Regions from separate parts of the Streptomyces sp. ITFR-16 genome, predicted to be linked through region 1. Evidence: riboswitches for the same ligand, from Rfam matches in the RefSeq annotation. Region 1 holds a riboswitch; each other region holds the start of a gene.

Region 1 (7,072 bases):
GCCGGCCTGCTGTACGGGAATGGGGGCGGCGGCCGCCGTCTGGCCGGACGCGGCACGCGCGATCCGGGTCGCGGGGCGGGAGCGCAGGTAGTACGTCGTCTTCAGCCCCTGCTTCCAGGCGTACGCGTACATCGAGGAGAGCTTGCCGATCGTCGGCGTCTCCAGGAACAGGTTGAGCGACTGGCTCTGGTCGAGGAACGGCGTACGGGCCGCCGCCATGTCGATCAGGCCGCGCTGCGGGATCTCCCACGCCGTGCGGTACAGCGCCCGCACGTCCTCGGGGATCCAGGCGAATCCCTGCACCGAGCCGCTCGCCTCGCGCAGCGCCTCGCGGGTCCGCGCGTCCCATACGCCGAGCCGCTTCAGCTCGTCGACCAGATAGCCGTTGACCTGGAGGAACTCACCGCTGAGCGTCTCGCGCTTGAAGAGGTTGGAGACCTGCGGCTCGATGCACTCGTACACACCCGCGATGGAGGCGATCGTCGCCGTCGGCGCGATGGCCAGCAGCAGCGAGTTGCGCATCCCGGTCTTCGCGACCCGGGCGCGCAGGGCGTCCCAGCGCTCCGGCCAGCTCAGCTCGGTGGCGTAGTGGTCGGGGTGCAGCACACCCCGGGCGGCACGCGTCTCGGACCAGGCGGGGAGGGGACCCGACCGCTCGGCGAGATCGCAGGACGCCTCGTAGGCGGCCAGCATGATGCGCTCGGAGATCTTCGTGGAGAGCGCGCGGGCCTCGGGGGAGTCGAACGGCAGCCGCAGCTGGAAGAAGACGTCCTGGAGGCCCATCGCGCCCAGACCCACCGGCCGCCAGCGGGCGTTGGACCGGCCGGCCTGCTCGGTCGGGTAGAAGTTGATGTCCACCACGCGGTCGAGGAAGGTCACGGCCGTACGGACGGTGGCGTCCAGGCGCTCCCAGTCGATCGTGCCGTCGGCGACGAACGCGCCGAGGTTGACCGAACCGAGGTTGCAGACGGCCGTCTCGCCGTCGTCGGTGACCTCCAGGATCTCCGTGCACAGGTTGGACGAGTGCACGACGCGGCCCGGCTCGGCGGTCTGGTTCGCGGTCCGGTTGGAGGCGTCCTTGAACGTCATCCAGCCCTGGCCGGTCTGCGCGAGGGTCCGCATCATCCGGCCGTAGAGCTCACGCGCCGGCATGGTCTTGCGGGCGAGGCCCTTGGCCTCGGCGGCCCGGTAGGCGGCGTCGAACGCGTCGCCCCACAGGTCGACCAGCTCGGGCACGTCGGCCGGGGAGAACAGCGACCAGGTCCCGTCCGCGTCGACCCGGCGCATGAACTCGTCCGGGATCCAGTGCGCCAGGTTGAGGTTGTGCGTGCGCCGCTGGTCCTCACCCGTGTTGTCGCGCAGTTCGAGGAACTCCTCGATGTCCGCGTGCCACGTCTCCAGGTAGACGGCGGCGGCGCCCTTGCGCCGGCCGCCCTGGTTGACGGCGGCGACCGAGGCGTCGAGCGTCTTCAGGAACGGCACGATGCCGTTGGAGTGGCCGTTGGTGCCGCGGATCAGCGAACCGCGGGCACGGATGCGGGAGTACGAGAGGCCGATGCCGCCGGCGTGCTTGGAGAGCCGCGCGACCTGGTGGTAGCGGTCGTAGATCGAGTCCAGCTCGTCCAGCGGCGAGTCCAGCAGATAGCAGGAGGACATCTGCGGGTGGCGGGTGCCGGAGTTGAAGAGCGTGGGGGAGGAGGGCAGGTAGTCCAGCCGGCTCATCAGCCCGTACAGCGCGGCGACCTCGCCGAGCGCGCGCTCGGATTCGTCCTCCGCGAGCCCGGCGGCGACCCGCAGCATGAAGTGCTGCGGGGTCTCGATGACCTGGCGGGTGTGCGGGTGGCGCAGCAGATAGCGGCTGTGCAGGGTGCGCAGGCCGAAGTAGCCGAAGCGGTCGTCGGCGCCGTCCGCGAGCGACTGCCCGATCAGCGCGTCCAGGGCCTGCGCGTGGAGCGTCACGAACGCGGCGGTGCGGTCCGCGATCAGGCCCTCACGGTGTCCGACGGCGACCGAGGCGGAGAACGACGTCGCGCCCTGCCCGGCCGCCTCGTCCGCGATGGTGCGGGTGAGGAGACGGGCGGCGAGCCGGGAGTACGCGGGGTCCTCGGAGATCAGGCCCGCGGCGGCCTCGGTGGCCAGCGAACACAGCTCGGCCTCGTCCGACCGGGCGTTGCGGCCGCGCAGGGCTGCGGCGGCGACGCGTCCGGGGTCGGTGTCGGGCAGATCGGCGGTGAGGTCGGTCAGGGTCCGCAGCAGTGCGGTGCCCGGTCCGTCCTTCGCGGGTCCGGCGGACCGGACCGCTTCGGCCTCGGCTGCTTCGGACTCGGCCGCTGAAACCGGATCGGCTGGCGCGATGGTCACGTGGTGCTCTCCCTCGCTCGGCTCGGGGCCGGCGGGGAGCGGGGGCAGCCGGGCGGAGCGGGACCCGGGCAGGGCAGCACTCCGTGCGGCGTCCACCGGCCCATCCGCGAGGCCCGGACGTCTGGGCATCCGGTTCGGTCGAGCCGGATGCGCTGTCGGCAGGTCCTCGGACTGACGGGTGCACAAAAGCACACCGAATACACCGTTGCGGGACAGTTCCGGATTCGCACCGGATTTCCCTGCGGCGACAGCGAGCACGAGCATACATGTGGGGGCCGCCGGATGCGGCAGCCCCCACATGTTGTGTCGTACGAGATCTCAGTGCGCGCTCACACCAGGGGCCGGAGCTCCAGGCGGTACGTCAGCAGCTTCAGGTCCTCGATCGGATTCCAGTCCCTCTCGGGGGTCCGGACGAAGCCGAGGCGCCCGTAGATTCTATGGGCACCGTGCATCGCCGGCTGCGTCGACAGGACGATCCCGGTGACGCCCGGGGTGGCTCGTGCGCGCTCGATACAGGCCCGTACCAGCGCCTCACCCGCTCCCGCTCCCCGGGCCTCGCGGGAGACCGCCAGCATCCGGAATTCGGCTTCGTCGGGCGCGGCGATGTCGCACCAGGGGTTGCCCGGCGGGGCGTAGGTCACCCCGCCCAGGACGCGGCCCCGCGTGTCGGCCGCCACCAGCACCTCGGCCTCGGCGGCCCGGCGGGGGACATCGCGCAGCTTCACCAGATACGGGTCGTCGGCGCCGAAGTCGAGGAGGCCGTCCCCGAGATAGGCCTCGGCGGTGATCTCGCCGAGGACCGTGTGCTCGGCGGGCTCGACCGGCCGGATCGTTATGTCCATGGGCGGAAGTCTGCCGCACGCCCGGGCCGGGCCCGCAAGCGATTTGCGCCGGCACTCCGAGCGCTTGGACGCGCGGACGGGCCGCCGCGCCCCCTCCGCGCGTGCGGAGGGGGCGCGACGGCCCGTCGCGGTGCCGTCAGTGGCCGCCCGGCGCACCCGCCGTGGCCGGCGGGAGCTCCGTCTGCACGCCCGGGTCGCCCGCGTCCGCGGTGTAGTCGCCCGGAGCGGTCTCGTCGACCCCGGCGGGCGCCTTCACGGCGTTCAGGACGAAGGTCAGGACCACGGTGACCACGATGTTCAGCACGAAGGCCGTCAGGCCGATGTAGCCGATCTCGCCGAGGCCCGGGATCTCCTTGGAGGACCCGCCGAAGTGCTTCTGGGTGGGGCTCGCGACCCCGTAGGCGGCGGCCGTCCCGTAGATCATGCCGACCGCCCAGCCGGCGAGCAGCGCCCAGCGGTGGAACCAGCGGGTGAACAGGCCGCCGACCAGGGCAGGCATCGTCTGGAGGATCCAGATCCCGCCGAGCAGCTGGAAGTTGATCGCGACCGTCTTGTCCATGGTGAGGACGAAGGCGAGCGCGCCGACCTTCACCAGCAGCGAGACCAGCTTGGAGACCTTGGTCTCCTGGGCGGGCGTCGCGTCGGGCTTCAGGAAGTCCTTGTAGATGTTGCGGGTGAACAGGTTCGCCGCGGCAATCGACATGATCGCGGCCGGCACCAGCGCGCCGATGCCGATGGCGGCGAAGGCCACCCCCGCGAACCAGTCGGGGAACATGTTCTCGAACAGCTGCGGGATGGCCAGCTGGCCGTTGTCCACCTTGACGCCGGCGGCGATCGCCATGAAGCCGAGCAGCGCGAGCAGGCCCAGCATCAGCGAGTACAGCGGCAGGATGGTGGTGTTGCGCCGGATCACCTCACGGCTGCGGCTGGAGAGCGTCGCCGTGATGGAGTGCGGATACATGAAGAGCGCCAGCGCGGAGCCCAGCGCCAGGGTGGCGTAACCCCACTGGCCCGCCTCGGCGGGTGCGAGGGCGCCGGTCGGCTTGCCGCCCGGCGGGCCCGCGAATTTGTCCTGCGCGGCGGCGAAGATGTCGTCGAAGCCGCCGAGCTTGATCGGGATGTAGATGATCGCCACGGCGATGACCAGGTAGATCAGTCCGTCCTTGACGAACGCGATCAGCGCGGGAGCGCGCAGCCCGGAGGAGTACGTGTACGCGGCGAGCACCGCGAACGCGATCAGCAGCGGCAGGTCCTTGACGAACCAGTTGGTGTTCTCGCCGCCGCCGACGCCCATCACGTCCAGCACGGCCTGGATGCCGACGAGCTGGAGCGCGATGTACGGCATGGTGGCGAGGATGCCGGTGACCGCGACGGCCAGTGAGAGCCCCTTGGAGCCGAAGCGGCCGCGGACGAAGTCCGAGGTGGTGACGTAGCCGTGCTTGTGCGACACCGACCACAGGCGCGGCAGGAAGGTGAAGATCAGCGGGTACACCAGGATGGTGTAGGGCACCGCGAAGAAGCCGGCCGCGCCCGCCGCGTAGATCGCCGCGGGTACGGCGACGAAGGTGTACGCGGTGTAGAGGTCGCCGCCGAGCAGGAACCAGGTGACCCAGGTGCCGAACGACCGGCCGCCGAGGCCCCATTCGTCGAGGCTGGCCTCGTTCTCGGCCTTGCGCCAGCGCGCGGCCATGAAGCCGATGACCGTGACGGCCAGGAAGAAGAAGATGAAGACGCCGAGCGCGACGCCGTTCACGCCGTCCTTCATGCCGACGCACCCCCCTTGCGGGCGCGCTGGTCACGCTGCCACAGCTTGTACGCGATCATCGTGAGCGCGGTCGAGATGAGCACCCAGAGCATCTGGTACCAGTAGAAGAACGGGATGCCGATGAACGTCGGGTCGATCTTCGCGTACGAACTCACCCAGAGCATCGCCACGAACGGCGCGATGAGGCAGAGGGCGATGACCACCCGCACCGGTGTGACGGTGGGTGGCTTTCCTTCTGGGTCTGCTGGCATGGCGGCGACTCCGTCCCCTCGCTGATCACCTGGTGTAATGCGCACGAAATCTAGGCGAGGGTCCCGGCCAGCGTCACCCCCTGTCCGCATTGCGGTCCGGCAACGGTCGTGAGACGTCGGACAGATAGCCGAAATAAGGTCACACGTCGGGAAGTTGGTCCAGACCAATGGTCGTTCCGGGGGCTCCCCGGGGCAGCGAAAAGCCCCCGGGCGGGGCCTCGGGGGCTGTTCACGTGCGGTGACGGGGCGGTCAGTCCAGCGGGCGCTTCAGACGGGCCACGAACTTGTAGCGGTCGCCCCGGTAGACCGAGCGCACCCACTCGACCGGCTCGCCCTGCTCGTCCAGCGAGTGCCGCGACAGCATCAGCATCGGCAGGCCCACGTCCGTGCCGAGCAGTCCGGCCTCGCGCGGGGTGGCCAGGGAGGTCTCGATGGTCTCCTCGGCCTCGGCCAGCCGTACGTCGTACACCTCGGCGAGGGCCGTGTAGAGCGAGGTGTACTTCACCAGCGAACGCCGCAGCGCGGGGAAGCGCTTGGCCGACAGGTGCGTGGTCTCGATGGCCATCGGCTCGCCGCTCGCCAGCCGGAGCCGCTCGATCCGCAGCACGCGTCCCCCCGCGCTGATGTCGAGCAGTCCGGCGAGCGTGTCGTCGGCGGTGACGTAGCCGATGTCCAGGAGCTGGGAGGTCGGTTCCAGGCCCTGGGCGCGCATGTCCTCGGTGTACGAGGTGAGTTGCAGGGCCTGCGAGACCTTCGGCTTGGCGACGAAGGTGCCCTTGCCCTGGATGCGCTCCAGCCGGCCCTCGACCACCAGCTCCTGGAGCGCCTGGCGCACGGTGGTGCGCGAGGTGTCGAACTCGGCGGCCAGGGTCCGTTCGGGGGGCACCGGGGTGCCCGGCGGCATGGTGTCCGTCATGTCGAGGAGATGTCGCTTCAGCCGGTAGTACTTCGGGACGCGCGCGGTGCGTGTACCCGCCCCCGTCTCGGTCTCCGAACTGCCCCCGTCGGCACCCATGGCCCGCCTTCCCGACTGCTGCGTTGCTGCCGTCACCGGCTCCTCCGTCTGTCGCGGCTCACATGGTGGCACGGTCCGGTCACGGCTCGTCGCCCTCCCTCAGGTGTCGGTCCTATAACGGACGCGAGTGCACTTCTTATACACCCTTGACACCCCTAAAGGTCTAGGCCAAGCTCCCGGTACTGGTCTAAACCATTAAAGACCAGGTCCCAGCCCCACGGGCAGTACCCGTCGTATGAGGTTGTGCGACGGACGGCGTTCTCGGGTGGTGGGGGGATTTTTCTTGCATCCCTGAGGAGGGTGTCGTGAAGCGCGGACTCATCGCGGCCATTGGTGTCGTAGCTCTCATGGCCGGTGCCACTGCCTGTGGCTCGGACGACAAGACCGACAGCAGCAGCAAGAAGGCCGGCCCGGACAGCTACAAGGGCCAGACGCTGACCGTCTGGGCCATGGACGGCTCCACGCCTCCCGGCTGGACCAAGGGTCTCACCGCCGCCTTCGAGAAGAAGACCGGCGCCAAGCTGAAGTTCGAGACCCAGAAGTGGGACGGCATTCAGCAGAAGATCACGACCGCCCTCTCGGAGTCGACCCCGCCGGACGTCATCGAGGTCGGCAACACCCAGACCCCCGCGTACGCGGCCACCGGTGGCCTCGCCGACCTGAGCGACCTGAAGACGGAGATCGGCGGCGACTGGGTCGACGCCCTGAACAAGTCCTCGGTCTTCGACGGCAAGCAGTACGCCGCCCCGTGGTACTTCGCCAACCGCGTCGTCATCTACAACAAGAAGGTCTGGGCCGACGCCGGCATCAAGGACACCCCGAAGACGCGCGACGAGTT
Region 2 (7,072 bases), 5.0 Mb from region 1:
GTGTGCCGGGTGCGACGTCTGGAGGCGGGTCAGTGGTGGGCGGTCATATGGGCCAGGGTCTGTGCGGCGCCGTCCGGGGCGAAGGTGCCGTCCAGGGCGCCGGCCGCGCCCTCGGCCGCCTCGGCGGAGCGGGGCAGCAGGATCTTCTCGTAGGCGGTGACGGCCTCGTCGACGTCCGCGTGGTCCAGGAGGGCCTGTGCGAGGTCGGCGCCGTCGCGCATGGCGAGATTGGCGCCCATGCCGGAGAGCGGCGACATCAGATGGGCGGCGTCGCCGAGCAGGGTGACCCCGGCGGTGCGCTCCCAGGTGTGGGGGACGGGCAGCGCGAACAGCGGTCGGTCGGTGTAGCCGGTGTCGGTGGTGGTGAGGTAGGCGCGCAGCGCCGCGTCCCAGCCGGTGAAGCGCTCCAGGAGTGCGTCGCGGACGGCGTCGGGGTCGGCCGGGTCGATGCCAGCCCGCCGGTGCCAGTCCTCGGGGGTGCGCAGGCCGAGGTAGACGCGGATGTGGCCGCCGCTGTTGCGCTGGGCGACGATGCCGAGGTTGTCGTCGAGCGCCATCATCGTGCCGTTGCCGGTGAGGGCGGCCAGTTCGGGGTGGCGGGTGTCGGCGTCGTCGAGTCCGGTCTCGACGAAGGTGACGCCGGTGTAGACGGGCATCGCGTCCGACACCAGCCGGCGGACGCGTGACCAGGCGCCGTCGGCGCCGATGACCAGGTCGGTGCCGGCGGTGCTGCCGTCGGCGAAGTACAGACGGTGGCGGCCGTCGCCGAGCGGTTCCGCGCGGTCCAGCTTGTGACCCCACCGGACCGTGCCGGGGGTGAGCGAGCCGAGGAGGAGACCGCGCAGCCGGCCGCGGTCGATCTCCGGGCGGCCCCGGCCGTCCTCCGGCGGGGCGGAGTCGAACATGATCCGCCCGTCGCGTCCGACCAGGCGCCACTGCTCGCCCTCGGGCCGGGCCAGCGCGGCGAAGGCGTCCCACAGCCCGGCGGCGCGCAGGGCGTGCTGACCGGTGTCGGGGTGCATGTCGAGGGTGCCGCCCTGGGCGCGGGCGGTCGGGGATGCGTCGAGTTCGTAGACGGTGACGTCGAGGCCGTGGCGCTGGAGGACACGGGCGCAGACGAGGCCGCCGGGTCCGGCGCCGATGACGGCGATACGGGCGGCGGATATGGGGTGGGGGATGCGGTTCACGGCGACCTCCGTGGTCGTACGTCGAGCTGAGAGTGGGCGGGGGAAGAGGAGAACGGCGACGCCGTCGAGGGCGCCGGGCCGGTGCGTACCGGCGGAATCCCCCGGCTTCGCGGCGGGTCCTCCCGTAGCCACAGAAGCACAACGACCAAAAAAGTGCAACGGTACAACTTTTGGGATCAGGCACCCTTGTGTACGATAAAAGAATGACGACACCGATCGGACGGCGGGAACGCAAGAAGGCCGCCACGCGCAAGGCGCTCGCGGACGCCGCTCTGCGGCTCTTCTGCGCACACGGATACGACGCCGTGACCCTGCACGACGTCGCCGAGGCGGCCGACGTCTCCACCACCACGCTGCTCAAGCACTTCCCCGGCAAGGAGGCGCTCGTCTTCGACGAGGAGGCCGACCAGGAGGCCGGGCTCGTCGCGGCCGTCCGCGACCGCGCCCCCGGCACGACGATCCCCCAGGCCCTGTGCGCCCAGGTCAAGCGCGCCCGTGTCCGCTCGGCCGGCTCCGACCCCGCCTACCGCGACTTCCTCGACCTGGTGACCGGCACCCCGGCGCTCAGCGACTACGCGCACCGCATGTGGATGCGCCACCAGGACGCCCTTGCCCGGGCGATCGCCGCGGACATCGGCGCCCCGGCCGACGATCCGCGCTGCGCCGCCCTGGCGCGGTTCGCCCTGGAGAGTTCCGCCCTGGCCCACGACGCCGCAGACGCCGGGCACGCCGTCGACGTCGCCTTCGATCTGCTCGAACACGGGTGGGACGGCGGCCGGGCGCAGGGTCACCCCGGCTGAGGGACCAGCCGGTCCAGACCCTTGCGGTCGTAGTAGCGCGTCATCGCGAAGCCGAACACGAGCGCCGCCACGAAGCCGATCGCCACCATGATCCAGCCCCGGGTGAGCCCCGCGTCCGCCTGGGCGTCGAAGTACAGGATCGCCCTGACACCGGCGGCGAGCTGGCGCATGGGTTCGAAGGCGGCCAGGAACCGGTAGAACGACGGCACGGCCTCCAGCGGCACCGTGGCACCGGACGACGGCAGCGCCAGCGCGATGAACACGAACATGGCCACGAGCTGCCCGACGCTGCCGAACGCGGCGTTGATCGCCTGGACACCCAGACCGACCGCGAGGCACGCGCAGTACGAGAACAGCCACAGCTGCACCACATGGGGTGCGTCCATCCCCAGGACGGTGATGGTCGCCACCATGAGCGCCGTGGTGGTCAGCACCGTCAGTCCCGCGGTCATGACCATCTTCAGCAGCAGTGTCTGCGTCCGGTCGATCGGCAGGGTCGGGCGCCGGGTGTGCCAGGGGCCGATCTCGGTGTCCGCGTAGCCGAGGGAGGTGTCGACACCGGTGTGCACGATGTTGGCGCTCAGGAACCCGGCGAGCACCAGCAGCAGCGTGTAGTAGAAAGCGCTCAGCCCCAGACCGGTGTGTTCCCCGATCGGATGCCCCACCCGCGTGCTCACCGCCACCGGGTCGGTGAGGAGAAGACGCGTCGTGGCGTTCGCCCCGGCGGCCGTGGCCGACTTCGTCAGCTGCTTCCCGATCGACAGCGACGACTGCTGGGCGGCCTTCTGGGCGATCTGGGCCGCAAGGGAGGAACCGAGGCTGCCCGCGCCCGGGTTGGTCAGCACCGTCATCGTCGGCCGGACCGTCGCCCGGGCCGTCGTCAGCCGCCCCACCGACGCGGTGAAGTCGCCGGGGATCTCCAGCGCGCCGAACACCTTGCCCGCCGCCAGCTTCTGCTGCGCCTCCGCCCGGCTCACCCGGTGCCACCGCACCTGCTTGCCGGGGGTGGAGGCGACGACCGCCGCGCTGACCTGGGTGCCCAGGTTCTCCCGCTGGCCCGGCAGCGGAGCGCCGGTGTCCGCGTTCACCAGAGCGATCGGCAACTGGTCCAGGCTGCGGGCCGGCGTGAGGATGCCGCCCATGTAGAGCAGCGACAGCACCAGGGTGACCAGGATGCTGAGCAGGCCCGGAGCGAGCCAGATCTTCCACCGGCGCAGCACTCGGCCGGCGGAGGCCGGCGGGCCGGGGACGCGGGCGGGGATCTCGGTAGCCATACCACTCCACGGGCTCGTGACGGCGATGCGGTCGCTGAAGGGCCCACGGAAGCGGACGGTTCCCTCGTTCCCTGGGCTGCCGCAGGCACCGCCTGCGGACGCATCACGACCATAGAGCGAGCACGACGGAACGGAAGGTTACGACACTTTGACGGCAGGTCATGTCGTGGTGCGCACGCACCGCCCCGCGCGGCGGCCGGCCTCGCTGCGGGCCGGCCGCCGCACGGGAACGCCGAGGTCAGGCGCCCCAGCGCAGGGCGATCGTGTCGCCCGCGTTGATGACCTTGTTCCGGGCGGCGCCGGCGAAGGCCGAGCCGTCCACGCCGACCTTCCAGGTGTTCGACCCGCTGTTGGCCTTGCCGTTGAGGGCCGTGATCGTGCCGGTGCCCGAGGAGGGCGTCACCCCGCTGACACAGCCCGACGGGGTCGCCGCCGTCGTCGCCGCGTCGAGGACCGCGCCGAGCGTGGTCGTCGTCCCGGTCGGGGTGAAGGAGACGGAGCACACCTTCAGGCCGCCCGTGCCGTCGTCCACGGTGAGGGCCAGCTTGGTGGCGGTGCCGGGCGTGAACGCGGACTGCGCCACCCACTGCGGCGCGCCGCTGGTGGCGGGCGCCGGGGGAGTGGCGGTGAAGCCCCCTCCCGCGACCGCACGCAGCCCGTCGATGGAGGCGTAGGCGGACGGCGAGGTGTCGCTCGGCAGGTACTTGAATCCGCCGCCGGGGTTGAACTGCTGGGCGATCAGGAAGTCGACGGGGGTCTTGCCCGCCGAGGTCAGGAAGTCGCCCGTCTGCGGGTTGATGCCACAGGCGTTCAGGCCGGACACGGCCCAGCCGTTGGAGTCGGTGTTGACGCCGAACATGGCGTTGAACGCGCCGCTCGTGGGCACCAGTTTGCTCTTGAGGAACGCCTTGGCCTGCGTGATGTCGGTGTCCGTGTTCGGCACGCCGGAGACGCAGAGCGCCGCCATCGCGGCACCGGTCATGTCGATGTCGCTCGTGCTGCCGAGCTGGCCCGCGTCGCCCTCGGCCTTGCTGTAGTTCCAGCCGCCGTCGTTGTGCTGGTTGGCGCGGATGCGGGTGATCAGCGCGGAGCGCAGCGCCTGGGGTATGCGCTGCGCTCCGGCCTGGGTCTTCGCGCCGCCCAGGGCGAGCGCGGCGAAGACGGTGCCGTTGAAGTTGGCCGAAGGGCCGAAGTAGCCCGGCTCCGCCGTCTGCCAGTAGCCGTAGATGTCGCCGATCAGGTTGCGGGAGGCGGAGACCCGGGCCGGGTCGATGCCGGCCGCGTACGCGTTGAGGGTGGCGCGTTCGTAGTCGGTCACCACCGGTGTCGCCGAGGGCCAGCCCGCCGTGGCGAGCAGACCGCGGTAGACGGATCTCGCGTTCTTCGTGGCGTCGCCGCCCGGTGTGACGTCGACGGCCGCCGTACCGGCGGAGGCGAGCGCGCTGAACGCCCACTCGTTGGAGAGTCCCGCTCCGGCGTACGAACCGTCCGCCGCCTGAAGGGACTTGAGGTATGCGACACCGTTCGTCTTCGAGGTGGCGATCTGGGCCGGCGTGGCGGTCGCCGCGGCCGGCAGGACGCTCAGACAGAGCGCCCCGAGGGAGACGGTCGCCGTGAGGGCGAGACGGGTCGGGATGAGGGTACGGGGCATGGCCTGCTCCTGTGATGAGGGGCGCCGGCCGGGCCCCGCGTCCCGCCTCGAAGGCAGGGCAGCAGTGGCAGGGGCCGCCGCCCGAACGCGTGGACCGGCTTCCTGTGGTGCACCGCCGCCATGGGCATTCGGGCTCGGAGCGGTCCCCGCCGCTCCACACCGTTGCGCGTCAGCCCCGGCCTCTCACCGGGTTCCCCCATGTGGCAGCCCAGGACGCTACCCCAGGCCGTGCGGTCCTGCCAGCAGCCCCCGCGCCGCCCTCCGCGCGCTGCCACACGTCGTCTTGACGCCGTGTGCGGCACCGTGCTCCAATCCGCCTGATAAGCACGAGGTTCCAGGGGAAGCCGGTCGAAATCCGGCGCTGACCCGCAACCGTAGGCCCGGCATCCGCCGGGCGAGCCGGATTACCTGGGCCCTGATCTGCAGCGAGAAACGCCGTCGCGGACTACGGCGTGGTCGACAGCTCCACCCCGTGGTGACCTCTGGGGTGCGGGCGCCTCTGCCACGTTCCTGTCCTCGCGGCGCCAGGACGAGGGGGCCGCGGTGGGGACCGCAACGGCACAGCGAAGAGACCGACAGGCGGGGGCCCGTGCGTTCCTGGCCCTGATATCCGCGGCGTTCCTGCTGCTTGCCATGTGCGTGACACTCGTCACCGTCACCCCCGCCTCGGCCGACCCCCTCGGGGACTGCACGGCCAGCAGGGGCGCGATCGTCGCCGTCGACTTCGGTCCCTTCGGCGGCAAGGTCGAGCGCGGCTGCGACACGACACCGACGACCGGGTACGAACTCCTCCACGAGGCCGGGTTCACCACCGAGGGCACCCAGCACGACGGCCCCGCCTTCATCTGCCGTATCGGCCTCGGCTCCGGCACGCAGTACCCGACGACGGCCCAGGAATCCTGCGTCCTCACCCCGCCCGCCACCGCCTACTGGTCCTACTGGATCGCCTCGCCGGGCCAGAACAAGTGGACCTACAGCCAGTACGGGGCCATGGACCGCAAGCCCAAGGACGGCGATGTCGACGCCTGGGTGTTCGGCGGCACCGACATCGGCGGAACCACCGGCAAACCGGCCTTCACCCCGGACGAGGTGCGGGCCCAGGGCGGCACGGGGACCCCCGACCCCGGGAACACCCCCACCGTCGCGCCGGGGGCGATCGACCTCGCCGCCGCCTCGGCCTGGGTCGACAGCGCGCTCAAGGACGGCGAACGCGTTGTCGACGACGGCGCCGACACCCCCAACTACCTGCTGACCACCGAGGCGGCCTACGCACTCGCCGCCACCGGCGGCCACGGCGGTACCCTCGACAAGGTCACCGCCTTCCTCGCCGCCCACGCCGACGACTACGCCTACCCCTCGGGCGCGGGCCAGGCACCGGACGCGACCGCCGCCGCCCGCCTCGCCCTGGTGGCCGAGGCCACGGAGGGCGACCCGCGCCACTTCGGCGGCCACGACCTGATCGCCGGCCTCGTGGACAACGTCTGCACCACCGGCCCGACGACCTCCGGCTGCACCGCCCCGGGCGACTTCCGCAACGCCTCCTACGGCGACGGCCAGGCGCTCGCCGTCCTGGCCCTGCTCCGCGCCGACGCCGTCCCCCCGGCCGCGGCCGTCGAGCGGCTGACCCAGCTCCAGTGCGACGACGGCGGGGTCACCGGCATCCTGATCGGCCCCGACGAGTACTGCGACGGCGACCCCGCCACCACCGGTCTCGTGGCGCTCGCCCTGAAGGAGGCCGGCGGCCGGGACGCGGCCGTCGCCAAGGCCCGTACGTACCTGAAGAAGGCACAGAGCGAGAACGGTTCCTTCGCCGGCTACACCGGTTCCGCCACCGGCAGCGTCCACGCCACCGCGTACGCCGCCCAGGCGCTGCGCGCACTCGGCGACACCGCGCAGGCCGACGCGGCCGTCTCCTGGCTCTCGCGCGAGCAACTGGACGGCGGCGGCTTCGGCTTCGAGCAGGACGCCACCGACCCGGCGCTGTACGCGACCTCGCCCGCCGTCCTCGCCGGCGCCGGGACCGACCTCGTCCGCCTGACGGTGAAGGAGTCCGGGCCGACCGACCCGCCCACCACCGGGCCGCCCACGACGAAGCCGCCCACCACCGCCCCGACCCGCCCCGCCGGCGAAGGCCCCGACCTGAAGAAGGGCGTCGCCTAC
Region 3 (7,072 bases), 5.1 Mb from region 1:
GACCCGCATGCCTCTCTCCGCTCCGACCGCTCCCGCTCAGGTCCTCGGCGCTCCGGGTGACCGCCACGACGAGATCCTCACGCCCGCCGCCCTGGAGTTCGTCGCCCGACTCGTCGACGCCTTCGCGGACCGCCGCCCGGCCGTCCTGAAGGAGCGCCGCCGGGTGGCGGCCCGGCTGGCCTCCGGCTCGCCGTTCGACTTCTCCCTCGTCTCCGCGGGCATCCGCGCGGACGACTCCTGGCGGGTGGCGCCACCCGCGCCCGGGCTGACCGACCGGCGGGTGGAGATCACCGCGCCGCCGGAGCGCCGGACGGCCGTCGACGCGCTCAACTCGGGCGCGCAGGTGTGGATGGCCGACTTCGAGGACGCGACCGCGCCCACCTGGGACAACATCGTCGGCGGCCAGCTGACCCTGCTGGACGCCGCCGAGCGCAGGCTCGACTTCACCACCGCCGGGGGCAGGCGGTACCGGCTGGACGAGCGGACCGCGACCGTCGTCGTCCGTCCGCGCGGCTGGCATCTGCTCGAAGAGCATCTGCACATCGGCGGACGTCCCGCCCCGGCGGCCCTCGTCGACTTCGGGCTCTACTTCTTCCACTGCGCACAGCGGCAGATCGACGCGGGCCGGGGTCCGTACTTCTACCTGCCCAAGCTGGAGAACCGCGACGAGGCGCGGCTGTGGAACGACGTGTTCGTCCTCGCGCAGGAACTCCTCGGCATCCCGCGCGGCACCGTCCGCGCCACCGTCCTGATCGAGACCGTCACGGCCGCCGTCGCGATGGAGGAGATCCTCTACGAGCTGCGCGAGCACAGCGCCGGGCTCAACGCGGGCCGCTGGGACTACCTCTTCAGCCTCATCAAGACCTTCGGCCACCGCACGGACTTCCTGCTGCCCGACCGGGGCCAGGTCACCATGACCGCCCCCTTCATGCGCGCCTGCACCGAGCTGCTCGTGCGCACCTGCCACCGGCGGGGCGCGCACGCCATCGGCGGCATGGCCGCCCAGGTGCCGGGCGAGGACCCGGAGGCCCACCGGGCCACGCTCGCCGCGGTGCGTCTGGACAAGGAGCGCGAGGCCGAGGACGGCTTCGACGGCTCGTGGGTCGCCCACCCCGGACTCGTCCCGGTCTGCCGCGAGGTCTTCGACGGGGTGCTCGGATCGCGGCCGCACCAGATCGAACGCACCCGGAGCGACGTCGAGGTGACGGCGGCTCAGCTCATCTCGGTCCGGCGCGTCAGCGCGCCGCCCACGCCGGAAGGGGTGCGGACCAATGTCGCGGTGGCCGTGCGCTACTTCGCCGCCTGGCTGCGCGGTCAGGGTGCGGTCGCGCTGTACGGGGTGATGGAGGACGCCGCCACGGCCGAGATTGCCCGCGTCCAGATCTGGCAGTGGCTGCGCCACCGGGTCATCGAGCGAGGGACGGTGACGGAGCTGCTGGAGGACGAGCTCGCCGCCCTGGGCGCGGAGTACCCGTGGGCTCCTCTCGACGAGATCCGCGCGCTCTTCGAACGGACCGCCCTGGCCCGGGAACTGCCGGACTTCTTCACTGCGGACGCCTACACCCGTCATCTCGTGCACCGCCCGGAAGGACAGTCATGAACGGCGACATCCGACGCATCGGAGTGGTGGGCGGCGGGCAGATGGGTGCCGGGATCGCCGAGGTGTGTGCCCGCGCCGGCCTGGACACCGTCGTGTGCGAGGCGGATGCCACCGCCGCCCGGGCCGCCCGCGAACGTGTGGCCGTCTCCCTCGGACGCGCGGTGCGGCGGGGCAAGCTGGACCGGGTGAGCGCCGAGGACGCCCTCGCCCGGATGATCTTCACCGGCAGCCTGGACGACCTGGCCGACCGTCAGCTCGTCGTCGAGGCCGTCGTGGAGAACACCGAGGTGAAGACGGAGATCTTCGCGGCCCTCGACAAGATCGTCGAGGACCCCGGGGCCGTGCTCGCCACCAACACCTCCTCCATCCCCGTGATGCGGCTGGGCATGGCCACCGGGCGCGCCGACCGCGTGCTGGGACTGCACTTCTTCAACCCGGCCCCCGTCCTGCCCCTGGTGGAGGTGGTCTCCTCGCTGCACACCTCCGGGGAGGTCATCGCCTCCGTACGGCACTTCGCCGAGCACACCCTCGGCAAGACGGTCGTCCGGTCTCAGGACCGGGCGGGGTTCGTCGTCAACGCCCTGCTCATCCCCTACCTCCTCGCCGCGATCCGGATGGCGGAGTCGGGGTTCGCCACGGCCGCCGATGTGGACGCGGGCATGGAGCTGGGCTGCGCGCACCCGATGGGACCGCTGAAGCTCGCCGATCTGATCGGCCTGGACACGGTCGCCTCCATCGCCGCATCCCTCTACGACGAATTCAAGGAACCCCTGTACGCCCCGCCGCCGCTGCTCCAGCGCATGGTGGAGGCGGGGCTGCTGGGCCGCAAGAGCGGCCGGGGGTTCCACCTGTACGACCGGGGCTGAGGGGCCCGGGTCCACCGCCGGGCCGAGGGGCCCGCGGTGCTGTGGAGAGGGGCGTACGGCGGCAAGGGATCCGTCGTACGCCCCCTCGGCGTGCCCGGCCCCCGGCGTCTCATTCCATGTTCCGGAATGTGAACAGTGGCGTGGCGGGGGTGGCACACCCTCTAGGGTGGTCCGTGCAGCTGGTTCGCCCTGTCCGCCAGGCAGGAGCGTCGTAAGAGGGAACCCGGTGGGAATCCGGGACTGCCCCGCAGCGGTGAGTGGGAACGACCGCCGTCATCAGCACTGGATCCGCCCGGATCCGGGAAGCGACGGCCAGTAGGAGTCTGCCCCGGCAGACGTGCCCGCGAGTCCGAAGACCTGCCCGTTGCCCGCACACGACCATTCGTGTGCGGATATCCCGGTGACCTCGTGGGCGGGTCGGCGTACACATCAGACGGAGAGACCGCACCGTACGGGTGCCGGAATCCGTCCGGTTCGTCATCCCTTCGCGTCCGCGTCCCGTCCCGGGATGTTCAGGAGTCATCTCGCGAAGGAGATTTCCGTGACAGCGAAGCCCGCAGCCGCGGCAGCACGAGCCACCGTGTACGGCTACCCCCGCCAGGGTCCGAACCGGGAACTGAAGAAGGCCATCGAGGGCTACTGGAAGGGCCGGGTCACCGCCGACGCCCTCCGGGAGACGGCGGCCGGTCTGCGCCGCTCCCACTGGCGGCAGCTGGCCGACGCCGGTGTCCACGAGGTGCCCACCGGTGACTTCTCGTACTACGACCACGTCCTGGACACCAGCGTCATGGTCGGTGCGATCCCGCCCCGGCACCGCGAGGCCGTCGCCTCCGACGCGCTCGACGGGTACTTCGCGATGGCCCGCGGGACCCAGGACGTGGCTCCGCTGGAGATGACCAAGTGGTTCGACACCAACTACCACTACCTCGTCCCCGAACTCGGCCCGGACACCGTCTTCACCGCCGACTCCGCCAGGCAGGTCACCGAGCTGAGGGAAGCCCTCGCGCTCGGCCACACCGCCCGCCCGGTGCTCGTCGGCCCTGTCACGTATCTGCTGCTGGCCAAGCCCGCCCCCGGGGTGGCCGCCGACTTCGAACCGCTCACCCTGCTCGACCGGCTGCTGCCGGTCTACGCGGAGGTGCTCGCCGATCTGCGGGCCGCCGGCGCGGAGTGGGTACAGCTCGACGAGCCCGCCCTGGTCCAGGACCGGACGCCGGCCGAGCTGAACGCCGCCGCCCGCACCTACCGTGACCTCGGCGCGCTGACCGACCGTCCCAAGCTGCTCGTCGCCTCCTACTTCGACCGGCTCGGGGAGGCGCTGCCCGTCCTGGCGAAGGCCCCGGTCGAGGGCCTGGCGCTGGACTTCACCGACGAGGCGGCCGCCAACCTGGACGACCTCGCCGCCGTCGGCGGACTGCCCGGCAAGCGGCTCGTCGCCGGTGTGGTCAACGGCCGCAACATCTGGATCAACGACTACGAGAAGTCCCTGGCGACGCTCGCGACACTCCTCGGCCTCGCCGACCGGGTCGATGTGGCCGCCTCCTGCTCCCTGCTGCACGTCCCGCTGGACACCGCGCCCGAGAAGGACATCGACCCGCAGATCCTTCGCTGGCTGGCCTTCGCCAGGCAGAAGACCGCCGAGGTCGTCACGCTGGCCAGGGGGCTGGCCCAGGGCACCGGCGCGGTGACCGCCGAGATCGCCGCCAACCGCGCCGACCTCGCCTCCCGCGCCCACTCCCCGATCACCCGCGACCCTGCCGTGCGCGCCCGTGCCGCCGCGATCACCGACGCGGACGGCCGGCGTTCCCAGCCGTACAGCGAGCGCGCCGCCGCCCAGCGGGCGCACCTGCGGCTGCCGGTGCTGCCGACGACCACCATCGGCTCCTTCCCGCAGACCGGTGAACTGCGCACCGCCCGCGCCGACCTGCGGGCCGGCCGGATCGGCACAGCCGGTTACGAGGAGCGGATCAAGGCCGAGATCGGCGAGGTCATCTCGTTCCAGGAGAAGACCGGCATCGACGTCCTGGTGCACGGCGAGCCCGAGCGCAACGACATGGTGCAGTACTTCGCCGAGCAGCTCACCGGCTACCTCGCCACCCAGCACGGCTGGGTCCAGTCGTACGGCACCCGCTACGTCCGCCCGCCGGTGCTGGCGGGCGACATCTCCCGCCCCGAGCCGATGACGGTGCGCTGGACCTCGTACGCGCAGTCGCTGACCGACCGTCCGGTCAAGGGCATGCTCACCGGGCCCGTCACCATGCTCGCCTGGTCCTTCGTCCGCGACGACCAGCCGCTCGGCGACACCGCCCGGCAGGTCGCGCTCGCCCTGCGGGACGAGGTCGACGACCTGGAGGCGAACGGCACCTCGGTGATCCAGGTCGACGAGCCGGCGCTGCGCGAGACCCTGCCGCTGCGCGCCGCCGACCACGCGGCCTACCTGGACTGGGCCACCGAGTCCTTCCGCCTCACCACCAGCGGGGTGCGGCCGGACACCCAGATCCACACCCACATGTGCTACGCGGAGTTCGGCGACATCGTCCAGGCCATCGACGACCTCGACGCCGATGTCATCAGCCTGGAGGCCGCCCGCTCCCACATGCAGGTCGCCCGCGAGCTCGCCGCCCACGGCTACCCGCGCGAGGCCGGTCCCGGCGTGTACGACATCCACTCGCCGCGCGTGCCCGGCGCGGACGAGGCCGCTGCCCTGCTCCGCAAGGGGCTGAAGGCCATCCCCGCCGAGCGCCTGTGGGTCAACCCCGACTGCGGCCTGAAGACCCGCGGCTGGCCCGAGACCAGGGCGTCGCTGGAGAACCTGGTCACCGCGGCCCGTACCGTGCGCGCCGAACTCCCGTCCTCCTGACCGGGAGGTGACCGGGCAGTGACCGGCCGGCCGGGGCGCCTGTGCCTGAGCGGCGCTCAGGCGTCCCGGCCGTCGGCGTCCGCGGGTCCCGAAGGAGTGAAGCGCACCGGGGCCCGGAAGCGGGCGCGGCGGGCGGCGCGGCGGAAGGTGGTGAGCACGGCGGGGCCCGCCAGCACGATGCAGACGAAGTTGGTGACGGCCCGCCCGGTGTCCCAGCCGAGCGAGGTGGCGAGGTCGAAGGCGAGATAGCGGTGCCACTGCTCGGTGAACGGCAGTCCGGGCAGATAGGCGATGGAGCTGTTCGGGTCGAGGGAGAAGGGCCAGAAGGACAGATTGAGCAGGAAGCCGAAGAGGTAGCCGGAGACCGATCCGTACGCGGCGAGCATCAGGACCTCGCGGCGGCCGGTGGCCCGGGGCAGGAACCCGGCGAGCATGCCCACGAAGGCACAGCCGAACATCTGGTACGGCATCCACGGCCCGACCCCGCCCGTGATCAGCGCGGAGGTGAAGAGCGAGGTGCAGCCGAGGGTGAAGCCGAAGCCGGGGCCGTAGACGCGCCCCGCCAGTACCAGGACGAAGAAGACCGTCTCGATGCCGGCCGTTCCCGCGCCCAGGGGCCGCAGTGCCGCGTTGACGGCGGACAGGACGCCGAGCATGGCGAGGGCCTTGGAGCTGATGCCGCCCTCGGCGATCTCGGAGAGCACCACGCACAGGACGAGGACGAGCAGGACGCCGAAGATGAGGGGCGGGGCGTAGTTCGAGCCGAATGTGCCGGGAGCGACGACGAAGGGCCAGAAGAACGCGACCACGCCGAGGAACGCGGCCAGGGCGATGACCAGCGTGACCCGGGGGGTGAGCCGGATGGCCGCGGTGGTGGTGCTCATGTCCGGTCCTCGCCGTCGGCCGCCGGGGCGTCGGGTGCCTCCAGGGCCGCGGTCACCTGGTCGACGGTGAGGAAGGGCAGCGGCGCGAGGATCTTGGCGGTCTGCGGTGCGAACACGGGTGAGGCGACGATGACTTCGCAGGTGGGTCCGTCCGCGACGATGTCGCCCTCGGCCATGACGACCACCCGGTCGGCGGTGCGGGCCACGAACTCGACGTCGTGCGTGGAGACGACGACCGCGCGCCCCTCGGCCGCGAGTGCGGCGACGATCCGGGTCAGCTCCGCCTTGGCCCGGTAGTCCAGCCCGCGCGTGGGTTCGTCCAGGAGCAGCACCTGGGGGGTCGCGGCGAGCTGGATCGCGAGGACGAGGGCCAGCTTCTGCCCCTCGGACAGGTCCCGGGGGTGGGTGGCGTCGGCGATGCCCGGGGCCAGCCGGTCGAGGATCTCCCGCGCCCCGGCAGGGGTGCCCCCGTCGGCGGACTCGCTGTCGGCCTGGCCGAGTTCCTGCTTGACGCTCTCCAGGTAGAGCAGGTCGGCGGGTGTCTGCGGGACGAGCCCGACGAGCCGCCGGGCGTGCGCGGCGGACAGGGTGTGCGGGTCGCGCGCGGCGCCGTCCGAGGTGACGCGTACGGTTCCGGCCCGGCGTGGTCCGGACCCCTGGAGCGCCCACAGCAGGGAGGACTTCCCGGAGCCGTTGCGCCCCATCAGCGCGGTGATCTCGCCGCCGCGCAGGTCGAGGTCGGCCTCGCGGACGGCGGGGACACCGTGGTAGCTGACGGTGACGCCCCGCGCGGTCAGCAGGGTGGCGCGTCCGGACTCCGGGGCGGGGCGGACGGGGGCGGGACGGACGTCACGGAGCCGGG
Region 4 (7,072 bases), 1.5 Mb from region 1:
GCCGCCCGCGTGTCCACCGGGACGGGGAGAAGGGCGTGGGGCCTGTCAGGCGTCCGGGCCTTCGGGGCGCCGCCGCAGCAGGTAGGTGTCCATGATCCAGCCGTGTTCGGCGCGGGCCTCGGCGCGTGTGTGCCGGATGCGGTCGGCGACCTCGTCGAGGGGGCCGGCGATCAGGATTTCGTCCGGCGTGCCGAGGTAGGCGCCCCAGTGGATCCAGACGCCGCTGCCCGCCAACTGCCCGAAGGACTCGTGGGCGTCGAGCATGACGACGATGTCGGAGTCGTCGGGCGGAAGGCCCTCGGCGAGGCGTCGCCCCGGGGTGATGTGGACGGGGCGGCCGACCCGGTTGAGGGTGATGCGGTGGCGGGCGGCGAGGGCGGAGACGCTGCTGATGCCGGGGACCACCTCGCAGGTGAAGTCCACCTCCCCGCGGGCCCCGATGTCCTCCAGGATGCCGAGCGTACTGTCGTACAGCGACGGGTCGCCCCACACCAGGAACGCCCCGCACTGTCCGGGCGCCAACTCCTCGCGGATCAGCCGGGCGCAGAGGTCGGCGCGGCGCCGGCGCCAGTCGCGCACGGCGTCGGTGTATCCCGCGTCCGATGCCTGGCGGCGGTCGCGCCAGGGGTCCTCGGCCTCGACGACGCGGTACGGCCCCGGGAGATGCTCATCGAGCACGTCCCGCCGCAACCGGGTGAGGGCGGATTTCTCCCGGCCCTTGCCGAGTACGAAGAAGACATCGGCCCTGCGCATGGCGCGCACGGCGCCGAGCGTGAGGTGGTCGGGGTCGCCGGCGCCGATCCCGATGACGAGGAGATGCCGGGCGGCGGTACTCATGCGCTGCTCCCGGTGGCCGTCCGCAGGGCGCGGTGCGGATCCGGGGCGAGCGGGTCCGCTTCGGGGCGGATGCGCATGCGTACACGGCCTTTCCGGTCCGGCGCCGGGTGGGCCGCGCGGGGCGGGGCCCCGGCTGCCACGCGTCGCGAGTGGCGGGGTGGACTTAGTAGGACGTCCAACTATATCTTCGGGGGACAAGGTCCGCGGTGCAGGGAAGCCGGTGTGAATCCGGCACGGTCCCGCCACTGTGACCGGGGAGTGTGCTGCCATCCACACGCCACTGGCGAGGTACTGCCGGGAAGGCGGGCGGCGCGCGGAGATCCGGGAGTCAGGATACCGGCCGCGGACGGTTCCGTGTTTTCCACGAGGATGGAGACGACACGCATGGCACCGGTCCGTACGCACACACACGACCCTGGTGATCCGGCGGGGCGCGCGCACATCCCTGCGCGCCCGTAGACCTCCGAGGCCCTCCGGCCCCACTGTCCGCTGTCCCACGGCATTCCCCGGCACCGCGCCCGCCTCTCTGCGCGCGGGCCGGCGGCTCGCCGTGCCGTCCCCGGATCCCACCTGACGAGAGCAGGCACCCATGGTCCGTGAACTCACCCATTTCATCGGCGGGAAGCACACCGCCGGTACGTCCGGTCTCTTCGGCGACATCCACGACCCCAACACCGGTTCCGTACAGGCGCGTGTGCCGCTCGCGGGCCGCGCCGACGCCGGGACGGCCGTCGCCGACGCCGTCACCGCCCAGCGGGAGTGGGGGCAGTGGAACCCCCAGCGGCGCGCCCGCGTCCTGCTGCGCTTCCTCCAACTCGTCGACGCGGAACGCGAATCCCTGGCGCGCCTGCTGTCGTCGGAGCACGGCAAGACCGTCGCCGACGCGCACGGGGACATCCAACGCGGCCTGGAAGTCGTCGAGTTCGCCGCCGGGATTCCCCATCTGCTCAAGGGGGAGTTCACGGACAACGCCGGCACCGGCATCGACGTGCACTCGCTGCGCTCCCCGATCGGTGTGGTCGCCGGGATCACCCCCTTCAACTTCCCCGCGATGATCCCGCTCTGGAAGGCGGCACCCGCTCTCGCCTGCGGAAACGCCTTCATCCTCAAGCCGTCGGAGCGCGACCCGTCCGTCCCGCTGCGGCTGGCCGAACTCTTCCTGGAAGCCGGTCTGCCGCCCGGCGTGCTGAACGTCGTCAACGGCGGCAAGGAAGCGGTCGACACACTCCTGGAGGACCCGAGGGTGGGCGCGCTCGGTTTCGTCGGCTCCACCCCCGTCGCCGCGCACCTCTATGCCACCGCCGCCGCCCACGGCAAGCGCGCCCAGTGCTTCGGCGGCGCCAAGAACCACATGATCGTGATGCCGGACGCCGACCTCGACCAGGCCGCCGACGCCCTGATCGGCGCCGGATACGGCTCCGCCGGCGAGCGCTGCATGGCGATCTCCGTCGCCGTCCCCGTCGGGGAGGAGACCGCCGACCGGCTCGTCGCCGCGCTCAAGGAGCGCATCGCCACCCTCCGGATCGGCCGCTCCGACGACCCGGACGCCGACTTCGGGCCCCTGGTGAGCCGGGACGCCGTCGAGCGGGTCCGGCGGTATGTGGACATCGGCGTCACCGAGGGCGCCGAACTCGTCGTGGACGGGCGGGACTTCACCCTCCCTGGGCACGAGGACGGCTTCTTCGCCGGGGCGACCCTCTTCGACCGCGTCACCTCGCGGATGCGGATCTACCGCGAGGAGATCTTCGGCCCCGTCCTGTGCGTCGTCCGGGCCGCCGGCTACGAGGAGGCGCTGCGGCTGCCCAGCGAGCACCCGTACGGAAACGGGGTCGCGATCTTCACCCGGGACGGCGACACCGCCCGCGACTTCACCCGCCGGGTGGACACCGGCATGGTCGGCGTCAACGTCCCGATCCCGGTCCCCGTCGCCTATCACACCTTCGGCGGCTGGAAGCAGTCCGGATTCGGCGACCTGAACCAGCACGGCCCGGACGCCATCCGCTTCTACACCCGCACCAAGACCGTCACCTCGCGCTGGCCCTCGGGCGCCAGGGAAGGCGCGAGCTTCACCCTGCCCACCATGGGATGAGCGCCATGACTCTCACCTCCCTCACCGAGGACCAGCAGGCCCTGGTGGAGACCACCCTCGACTTCGCCCAGGACCACCTGGCACCCCATGCCGTCCGGTGGGACCGCGACAAACACTTCCCGCTCGACGTGCTGCGCAAGGCCGCCGGGCTCGGACTCGGCGGCGTCTACGTACGGGAGGAGTCCGGCGGCAGCGGACTCTCCCGCGCCGACGGTGTCCTCGTCTTCGAGGCCCTGGCCTCCGGCTGCCCCTCCATCGCCGGCTATCTCTCCATCCACAACATGGTCGCCTGGATGCTCGACACCTACGGCGGCGCGGACCAGCGCGCACGGTGGCTGCCCCGGCTGTGCGCCATGGACGACCTCGCCAGCTACTGCCTCACCGAACCGGGCGCCGGCTCGGACGCGGCCGCGATCAGCACCCGCGCCGTCCGCGACGGCGACACCTATGTCCTGACCGGCGTGAAGCAGTTCATCTCCGGGGCGGGCGCCTCCCAGCTCTACCTGGTCATGGCGCGCACCGGGGGAGCGGGCCCCGACGGGATCTCCGCGTTCCTCGTGGACCGGGACGACCCCGGGCTCTCGTTCGGCCCGAACGAGGCGAAGATGGGGTGGAACGCCCAGCCCACCCGCCAAGTGGTCCTGGACGGGGTCCGGTTGCCCGAGGACCGGCTGCTCGGCCGGACGGGCGACGGCTTCCGGATCGCGATGAGCGGGCTGAACGGCGGCCGGCTCGGCATCGCCGCCTGCTCCCTGGGCGGCGCCCGCAGCGCCCTCAGTAAGAGCCTCGCGCATCTCGCGGGCCGCGAGGCGTTCGGCGCGCGGCTCCTGGACGCGCAGGCGCTGCAGTTCCGCCTCGCCGACATGGCGACCGAACTCACCGCCGCCCGCGCCCTGGTCCACCAGGCCGCCACCGCCCTGGACCGGGCGGACCCCCAGGGCCCGCAGCTGTGCGCGATGGCCAAGCGCTTCGCCACCGACACCGGCTACTCCGTCGCCGACCGGGCCCTGCAGCTCCACGGGGGCTACGGATACGTCAACGAGTACGGCATCGAGAAGATCGTCCGTGACCTGCGGGTCCATCAGATCCTGGAAGGAACCAACGAGATCATGCGCGTCATCGTGGCCCGCGGCCTGACGGAGGCGTTCCGGTGACCGCCGACGAGGAACACGTACTGCTCCGCACCGAGGGCCGCGCCGCCCGCCTCACCCTCAACCGGCCCCGGGCGCTCAACGCCCTCACCCACGGCATGGTGCGCCGCATCGACGAGGCGCTGACCGCCTGGGAGCACGACCCGGCCGTGGAGACCGTGATCCTCACGGGGGCCGGTGAGCGCGGACTGTGCGCGGGCGGCGACATCCGCTCCATCTACGAGGACGCCCGCGCCGGCGGCACCGCGTCGGCCGGCTTCTGGCGGGACGAGTACCGGCTCAACGCCCGGATCGCCCGCTACCCGAAGCCGTATGTGGCCGTCATGGACGGCATCGTGATGGGTGGTGGCGTCGGTGTCTCCGCGCACGGCAGCGTCCGCATCGTCACCGAGCGCTCGCGCGTCGCGATGCCGGAGACCGGCATCGGCTTCGTCCCCGACGTCGGCGGCACCTATCTGCTCGCCCTCGCCCCCGGCGAACTCGGCACCCACCTCGGGCTGACCGGGGCGCCCGTCGGCGCGGCCGACGCCCTGCTGTGCGGACTGGCCGACCACTTCGTCCCCTCCGCCGACCTGCCCCGGCTGCTGACCGACCTCACCACGAAGCCGGTACGCGACGCCCTCGGCCCGTACGTACAGCAGCCGCCACCCGGCGAACTCGCGGACCACCGGGACTGGATCGACGCCTGCTACGGGGCCGACACGGTCGAGGAGACCGTCGCCCGGCTGCGCGCCCATGGATCGCGCGCGGCCGCAGCGGCGGCCGGCACACTCGCGGCCAGGTCGCCCACCGCCCTCAAGGTCACACTCACCGCACTGCGCCGGGCCCGCCGGCTCGGCCCGCTGGAGCGCGTCCTGGAACAGGAGTACCGCGTCTCCACGGCCGCGCTCGCCTCCCACGACCTGGCCGAGGGCATCCGCGCCCAGGTCATCGACAAGGACCGCAGCCCGCACTGGGCACCGGCCACCCTGGCCGAGGTCACCGGCACGGACGTGGCGCGCTACTTCGCCCCGCCCGCCGAAGGCGGACTCCACCTGGCCACAACCCCACAGGAGATGCCGTGGTGAACAGCAGCCGCACGATCGGATTCATCGGCCTCGGTCACATGGGCGGCCCGATGGCCGCCAACCTCGTCGAGGCGGGCCACCGGGTGCTCGGTCACGACCTGGTGCCCGGGCTCCTCGACGCGGCGGCCGCCGGCGGGGTGGAGCCCGCCGGATCGTCGGCGCAGGCCGCGGCCGCGGCGGACGTGGTGATCACCATGCTGCCGGCCGGGCGGCATGTGCTGGCCCTCTACCGGGAGGAGGGACTGCCGGCCGCCGCCCGGCCGGGCACCCTGTTCATCGACTGTTCGACCATCGATGTGGCCGACGCGCGCGCCGCCCACGAAGCGGCGGCCGCCGCCGGGATGCGGTCCCTGGACGCCCCCGTCTCCGGCGGGGTCGTCGGCGCCGAGGCGGGCACCCTCACCTTCATGGCGGGCGGGGGAGAGGCCGAGTTCGCGCAGGCCGAGCCGCTGCTCGCGGTGATGGGCAGGAAGGCCGTGCACTGCGGCGGCCCGGGTGCCGGGCAGGCCGCGAAGATCTGCAACAACATGATCCTCGGGATCTCGATGATCGCGGTGAGCGAGGCGTTCGTCCTCGGGGAGAGCCTGGGCCTGTCCCACCAGGCGCTGTTCGACGTGGCCTCCACCGCCTCCGGCCAGTGCTGGTCGCTGAGCGTCAACTGCCCCGTGCCGGGCCCGGTCCCGGGCAGCCCCGCCAACCGCGACTACCGTCCGGGCTTCGCGGCCCCGCTGATGGCCAAGGACCTCGGACTGGCCGCCGGCGCCGCCAGGGCGGCCGGGGTCGACGCGGAACTCGGCCTGAGAGCGGCAGAGTTGTACGCCGCCTACGCCGAAGGTCCCGGCGTCGAGGAGGACTTCTCCGGGATCGTCCGAGCGATCCGGGACCGGTCGCGGTCACTGCGGCCACTCACCGCACCTGAAGGAGGCACCGCATGAGCACCGACTCCTACGAGACCATCCGCGTCGAACGCAGGGGCCGTACCGCCCTTCTCACGCTCGACCGCCCCAAGGCCCTGAACGCGCTCGACCTGCGGCTGATGAACGAGGTCGTCGCCGCGACGGCGGAGCTGGACCGCGACCCCGGCATCGGCTGCGTCGTCCTCACCGGATCACCGAAGGCCTTCGCGGCCGGGGCCGACATCAAGGAGATGCGGTCGCAGAGCTACATGGACATGTACCTCGGCGACTGGTTCACCGCCTGGGACCGGCTCGGAGCCCTGCGCACACCGACGGTCGCCGCCGTCTCCGGGTACGCGCTCGGCGGCGGCTGCGAGCTGGCGATGCTCTGCGACATCCTGCTGGCCGCCGACACCGCCGTGTTCGGGCAGCCCGAGATCAAGCTGGGCGTGATCCCCGGCATCGGCGGCTCGCAGCGCCTGACCCGCGCGGTGGGCAAGGCCAAGGCCATGGAGATGTGCCTGACCGGCCGCACGATGGACGCCACCGAGGCGGAACGGGCCGGACTCGTCTCGCGGGTGGTGCCCGCGGGGGACCTCCTCGGTGAGGCGCTGGCCGTCGCCGAGACCGTCGCGGGGATGTCGCTGCCCGTCGCGATGATGGCCAAGGAAGCGGTCTCCCGGGCCTTCGAGACGACGCTCGCGGAAGGCGTCCGCTTCGAACGCCGCCTGTTCCACGCGGTGTTCGCGACCGCCGACCAGAAGGAGGGCATGGCCGCGTTCGCCGACAAGCGGCCGCCGGGCTTCACGCACTCCTGACCCCGGACCTATGTCCCGTTCCCCGTCTCCACGGGGTACGGGACATAGGTGCGCCGGTCGGGGTCGACGGCCAGCAGCCCGCCCGCCGGGGGCCGGGCCCGCTGGGCGCAGTCCCGGCGCTCGCAGATCCGGCAGCCCAGACCGATCGGTGTCGCGGCCCGGGGATCGTCCAGCGCGACGCCCTCCGCGTACACCAGGCGGTGCGCATGGCGCA

The links. A riboswitch is a leader RNA that binds a small molecule or an ion and turns the genes downstream of it on or off. The one in region 1 is predicted to bind cobalamin.
Region 2: another riboswitch for cobalamin. It lies ahead of RLT58_RS34045 (prenyltransferase/squalene oxidase repeat-containing protein); the one in region 1 lies ahead of RLT58_RS11605 (ribonucleoside-diphosphate reductase subunit alpha).
Region 3: another riboswitch for cobalamin. It lies ahead of metE (5-methyltetrahydropteroyltriglutamate--homocysteine S-methyltransferase); the one in region 1 lies ahead of RLT58_RS11605 (ribonucleoside-diphosphate reductase subunit alpha).
Region 4: another riboswitch for cobalamin. It lies ahead of RLT58_RS05260 (CoA-acylating methylmalonate-semialdehyde dehydrogenase); the one in region 1 lies ahead of RLT58_RS11605 (ribonucleoside-diphosphate reductase subunit alpha).

The regions. Positions count from the first base shown of each region.
Region 1 covers NZ_CP134609.1:2,642,923-2,649,994, reverse strand. The annotation lists gene RLT58_RS11605 (ribonucleoside-diphosphate reductase subunit alpha) at 1-2,361, opposite strand, end outside; cobalamin riboswitch at 2,501-2,638, opposite strand; gene RLT58_RS11600 (GNAT family N-acetyltransferase) at 2,691-3,203, opposite strand; gene mctP (monocarboxylate uptake permease MctP) at 3,340-4,968, opposite strand; gene RLT58_RS11590 (DUF3311 domain-containing protein) at 4,965-5,219, opposite strand; gene RLT58_RS11585 (GntR family transcriptional regulator) at 5,470-6,234, opposite strand; gene RLT58_RS11580 (extracellular solute-binding protein) at 6,540-7,072, shown strand, end outside.
Region 2 covers NZ_CP134609.1:7,688,210-7,695,281, forward strand. The annotation lists gene RLT58_RS34025 (FAD-dependent oxidoreductase) at 30-1,187, opposite strand; gene RLT58_RS34030 (TetR/AcrR family transcriptional regulator) at 1,391-1,987, shown strand; gene RLT58_RS34035 (YhgE/Pip domain-containing protein) at 1,975-3,261, opposite strand; gene RLT58_RS34040 (prenyltransferase/squalene oxidase repeat-containing protein) at 3,500-4,912, opposite strand; cobalamin riboswitch at 5,035-5,112, opposite strand; cobalamin riboswitch at 5,211-5,339, shown strand; gene RLT58_RS34045 (prenyltransferase/squalene oxidase repeat-containing protein) at 5,546-7,072, shown strand, end outside.
Region 3 covers NZ_CP134609.1:7,699,336-7,706,407, reverse strand. The annotation lists gene aceB (malate synthase A) at 8-1,600, shown strand; gene RLT58_RS34075 (3-hydroxybutyryl-CoA dehydrogenase) at 1,597-2,466, shown strand; cobalamin riboswitch at 2,630-2,846, shown strand; gene metE (5-methyltetrahydropteroyltriglutamate--homocysteine S-methyltransferase) at 3,008-5,326, shown strand; gene RLT58_RS34065 (ECF transporter S component family protein) at 5,383-6,210, opposite strand; gene RLT58_RS34060 (ABC transporter ATP-binding protein) at 6,207-7,072, opposite strand, start outside.
Region 4 covers NZ_CP134609.1:1,149,278-1,156,349, reverse strand. The annotation lists gene cobF (precorrin-6A synthase (deacetylating)) at 46-837, opposite strand; cobalamin riboswitch at 1,018-1,197, shown strand; gene RLT58_RS05260 (CoA-acylating methylmalonate-semialdehyde dehydrogenase) at 1,427-2,926, shown strand; gene RLT58_RS05255 (acyl-CoA dehydrogenase family protein) at 2,932-4,080, shown strand; gene RLT58_RS05250 (enoyl-CoA hydratase/isomerase family protein) at 4,077-5,144, shown strand; gene mmsB (3-hydroxyisobutyrate dehydrogenase) at 5,138-6,079, shown strand; gene RLT58_RS05240 (enoyl-CoA hydratase) at 6,076-6,858, shown strand; gene RLT58_RS05235 (short-chain fatty acyl-CoA regulator family protein) at 6,867-7,072, opposite strand, start outside.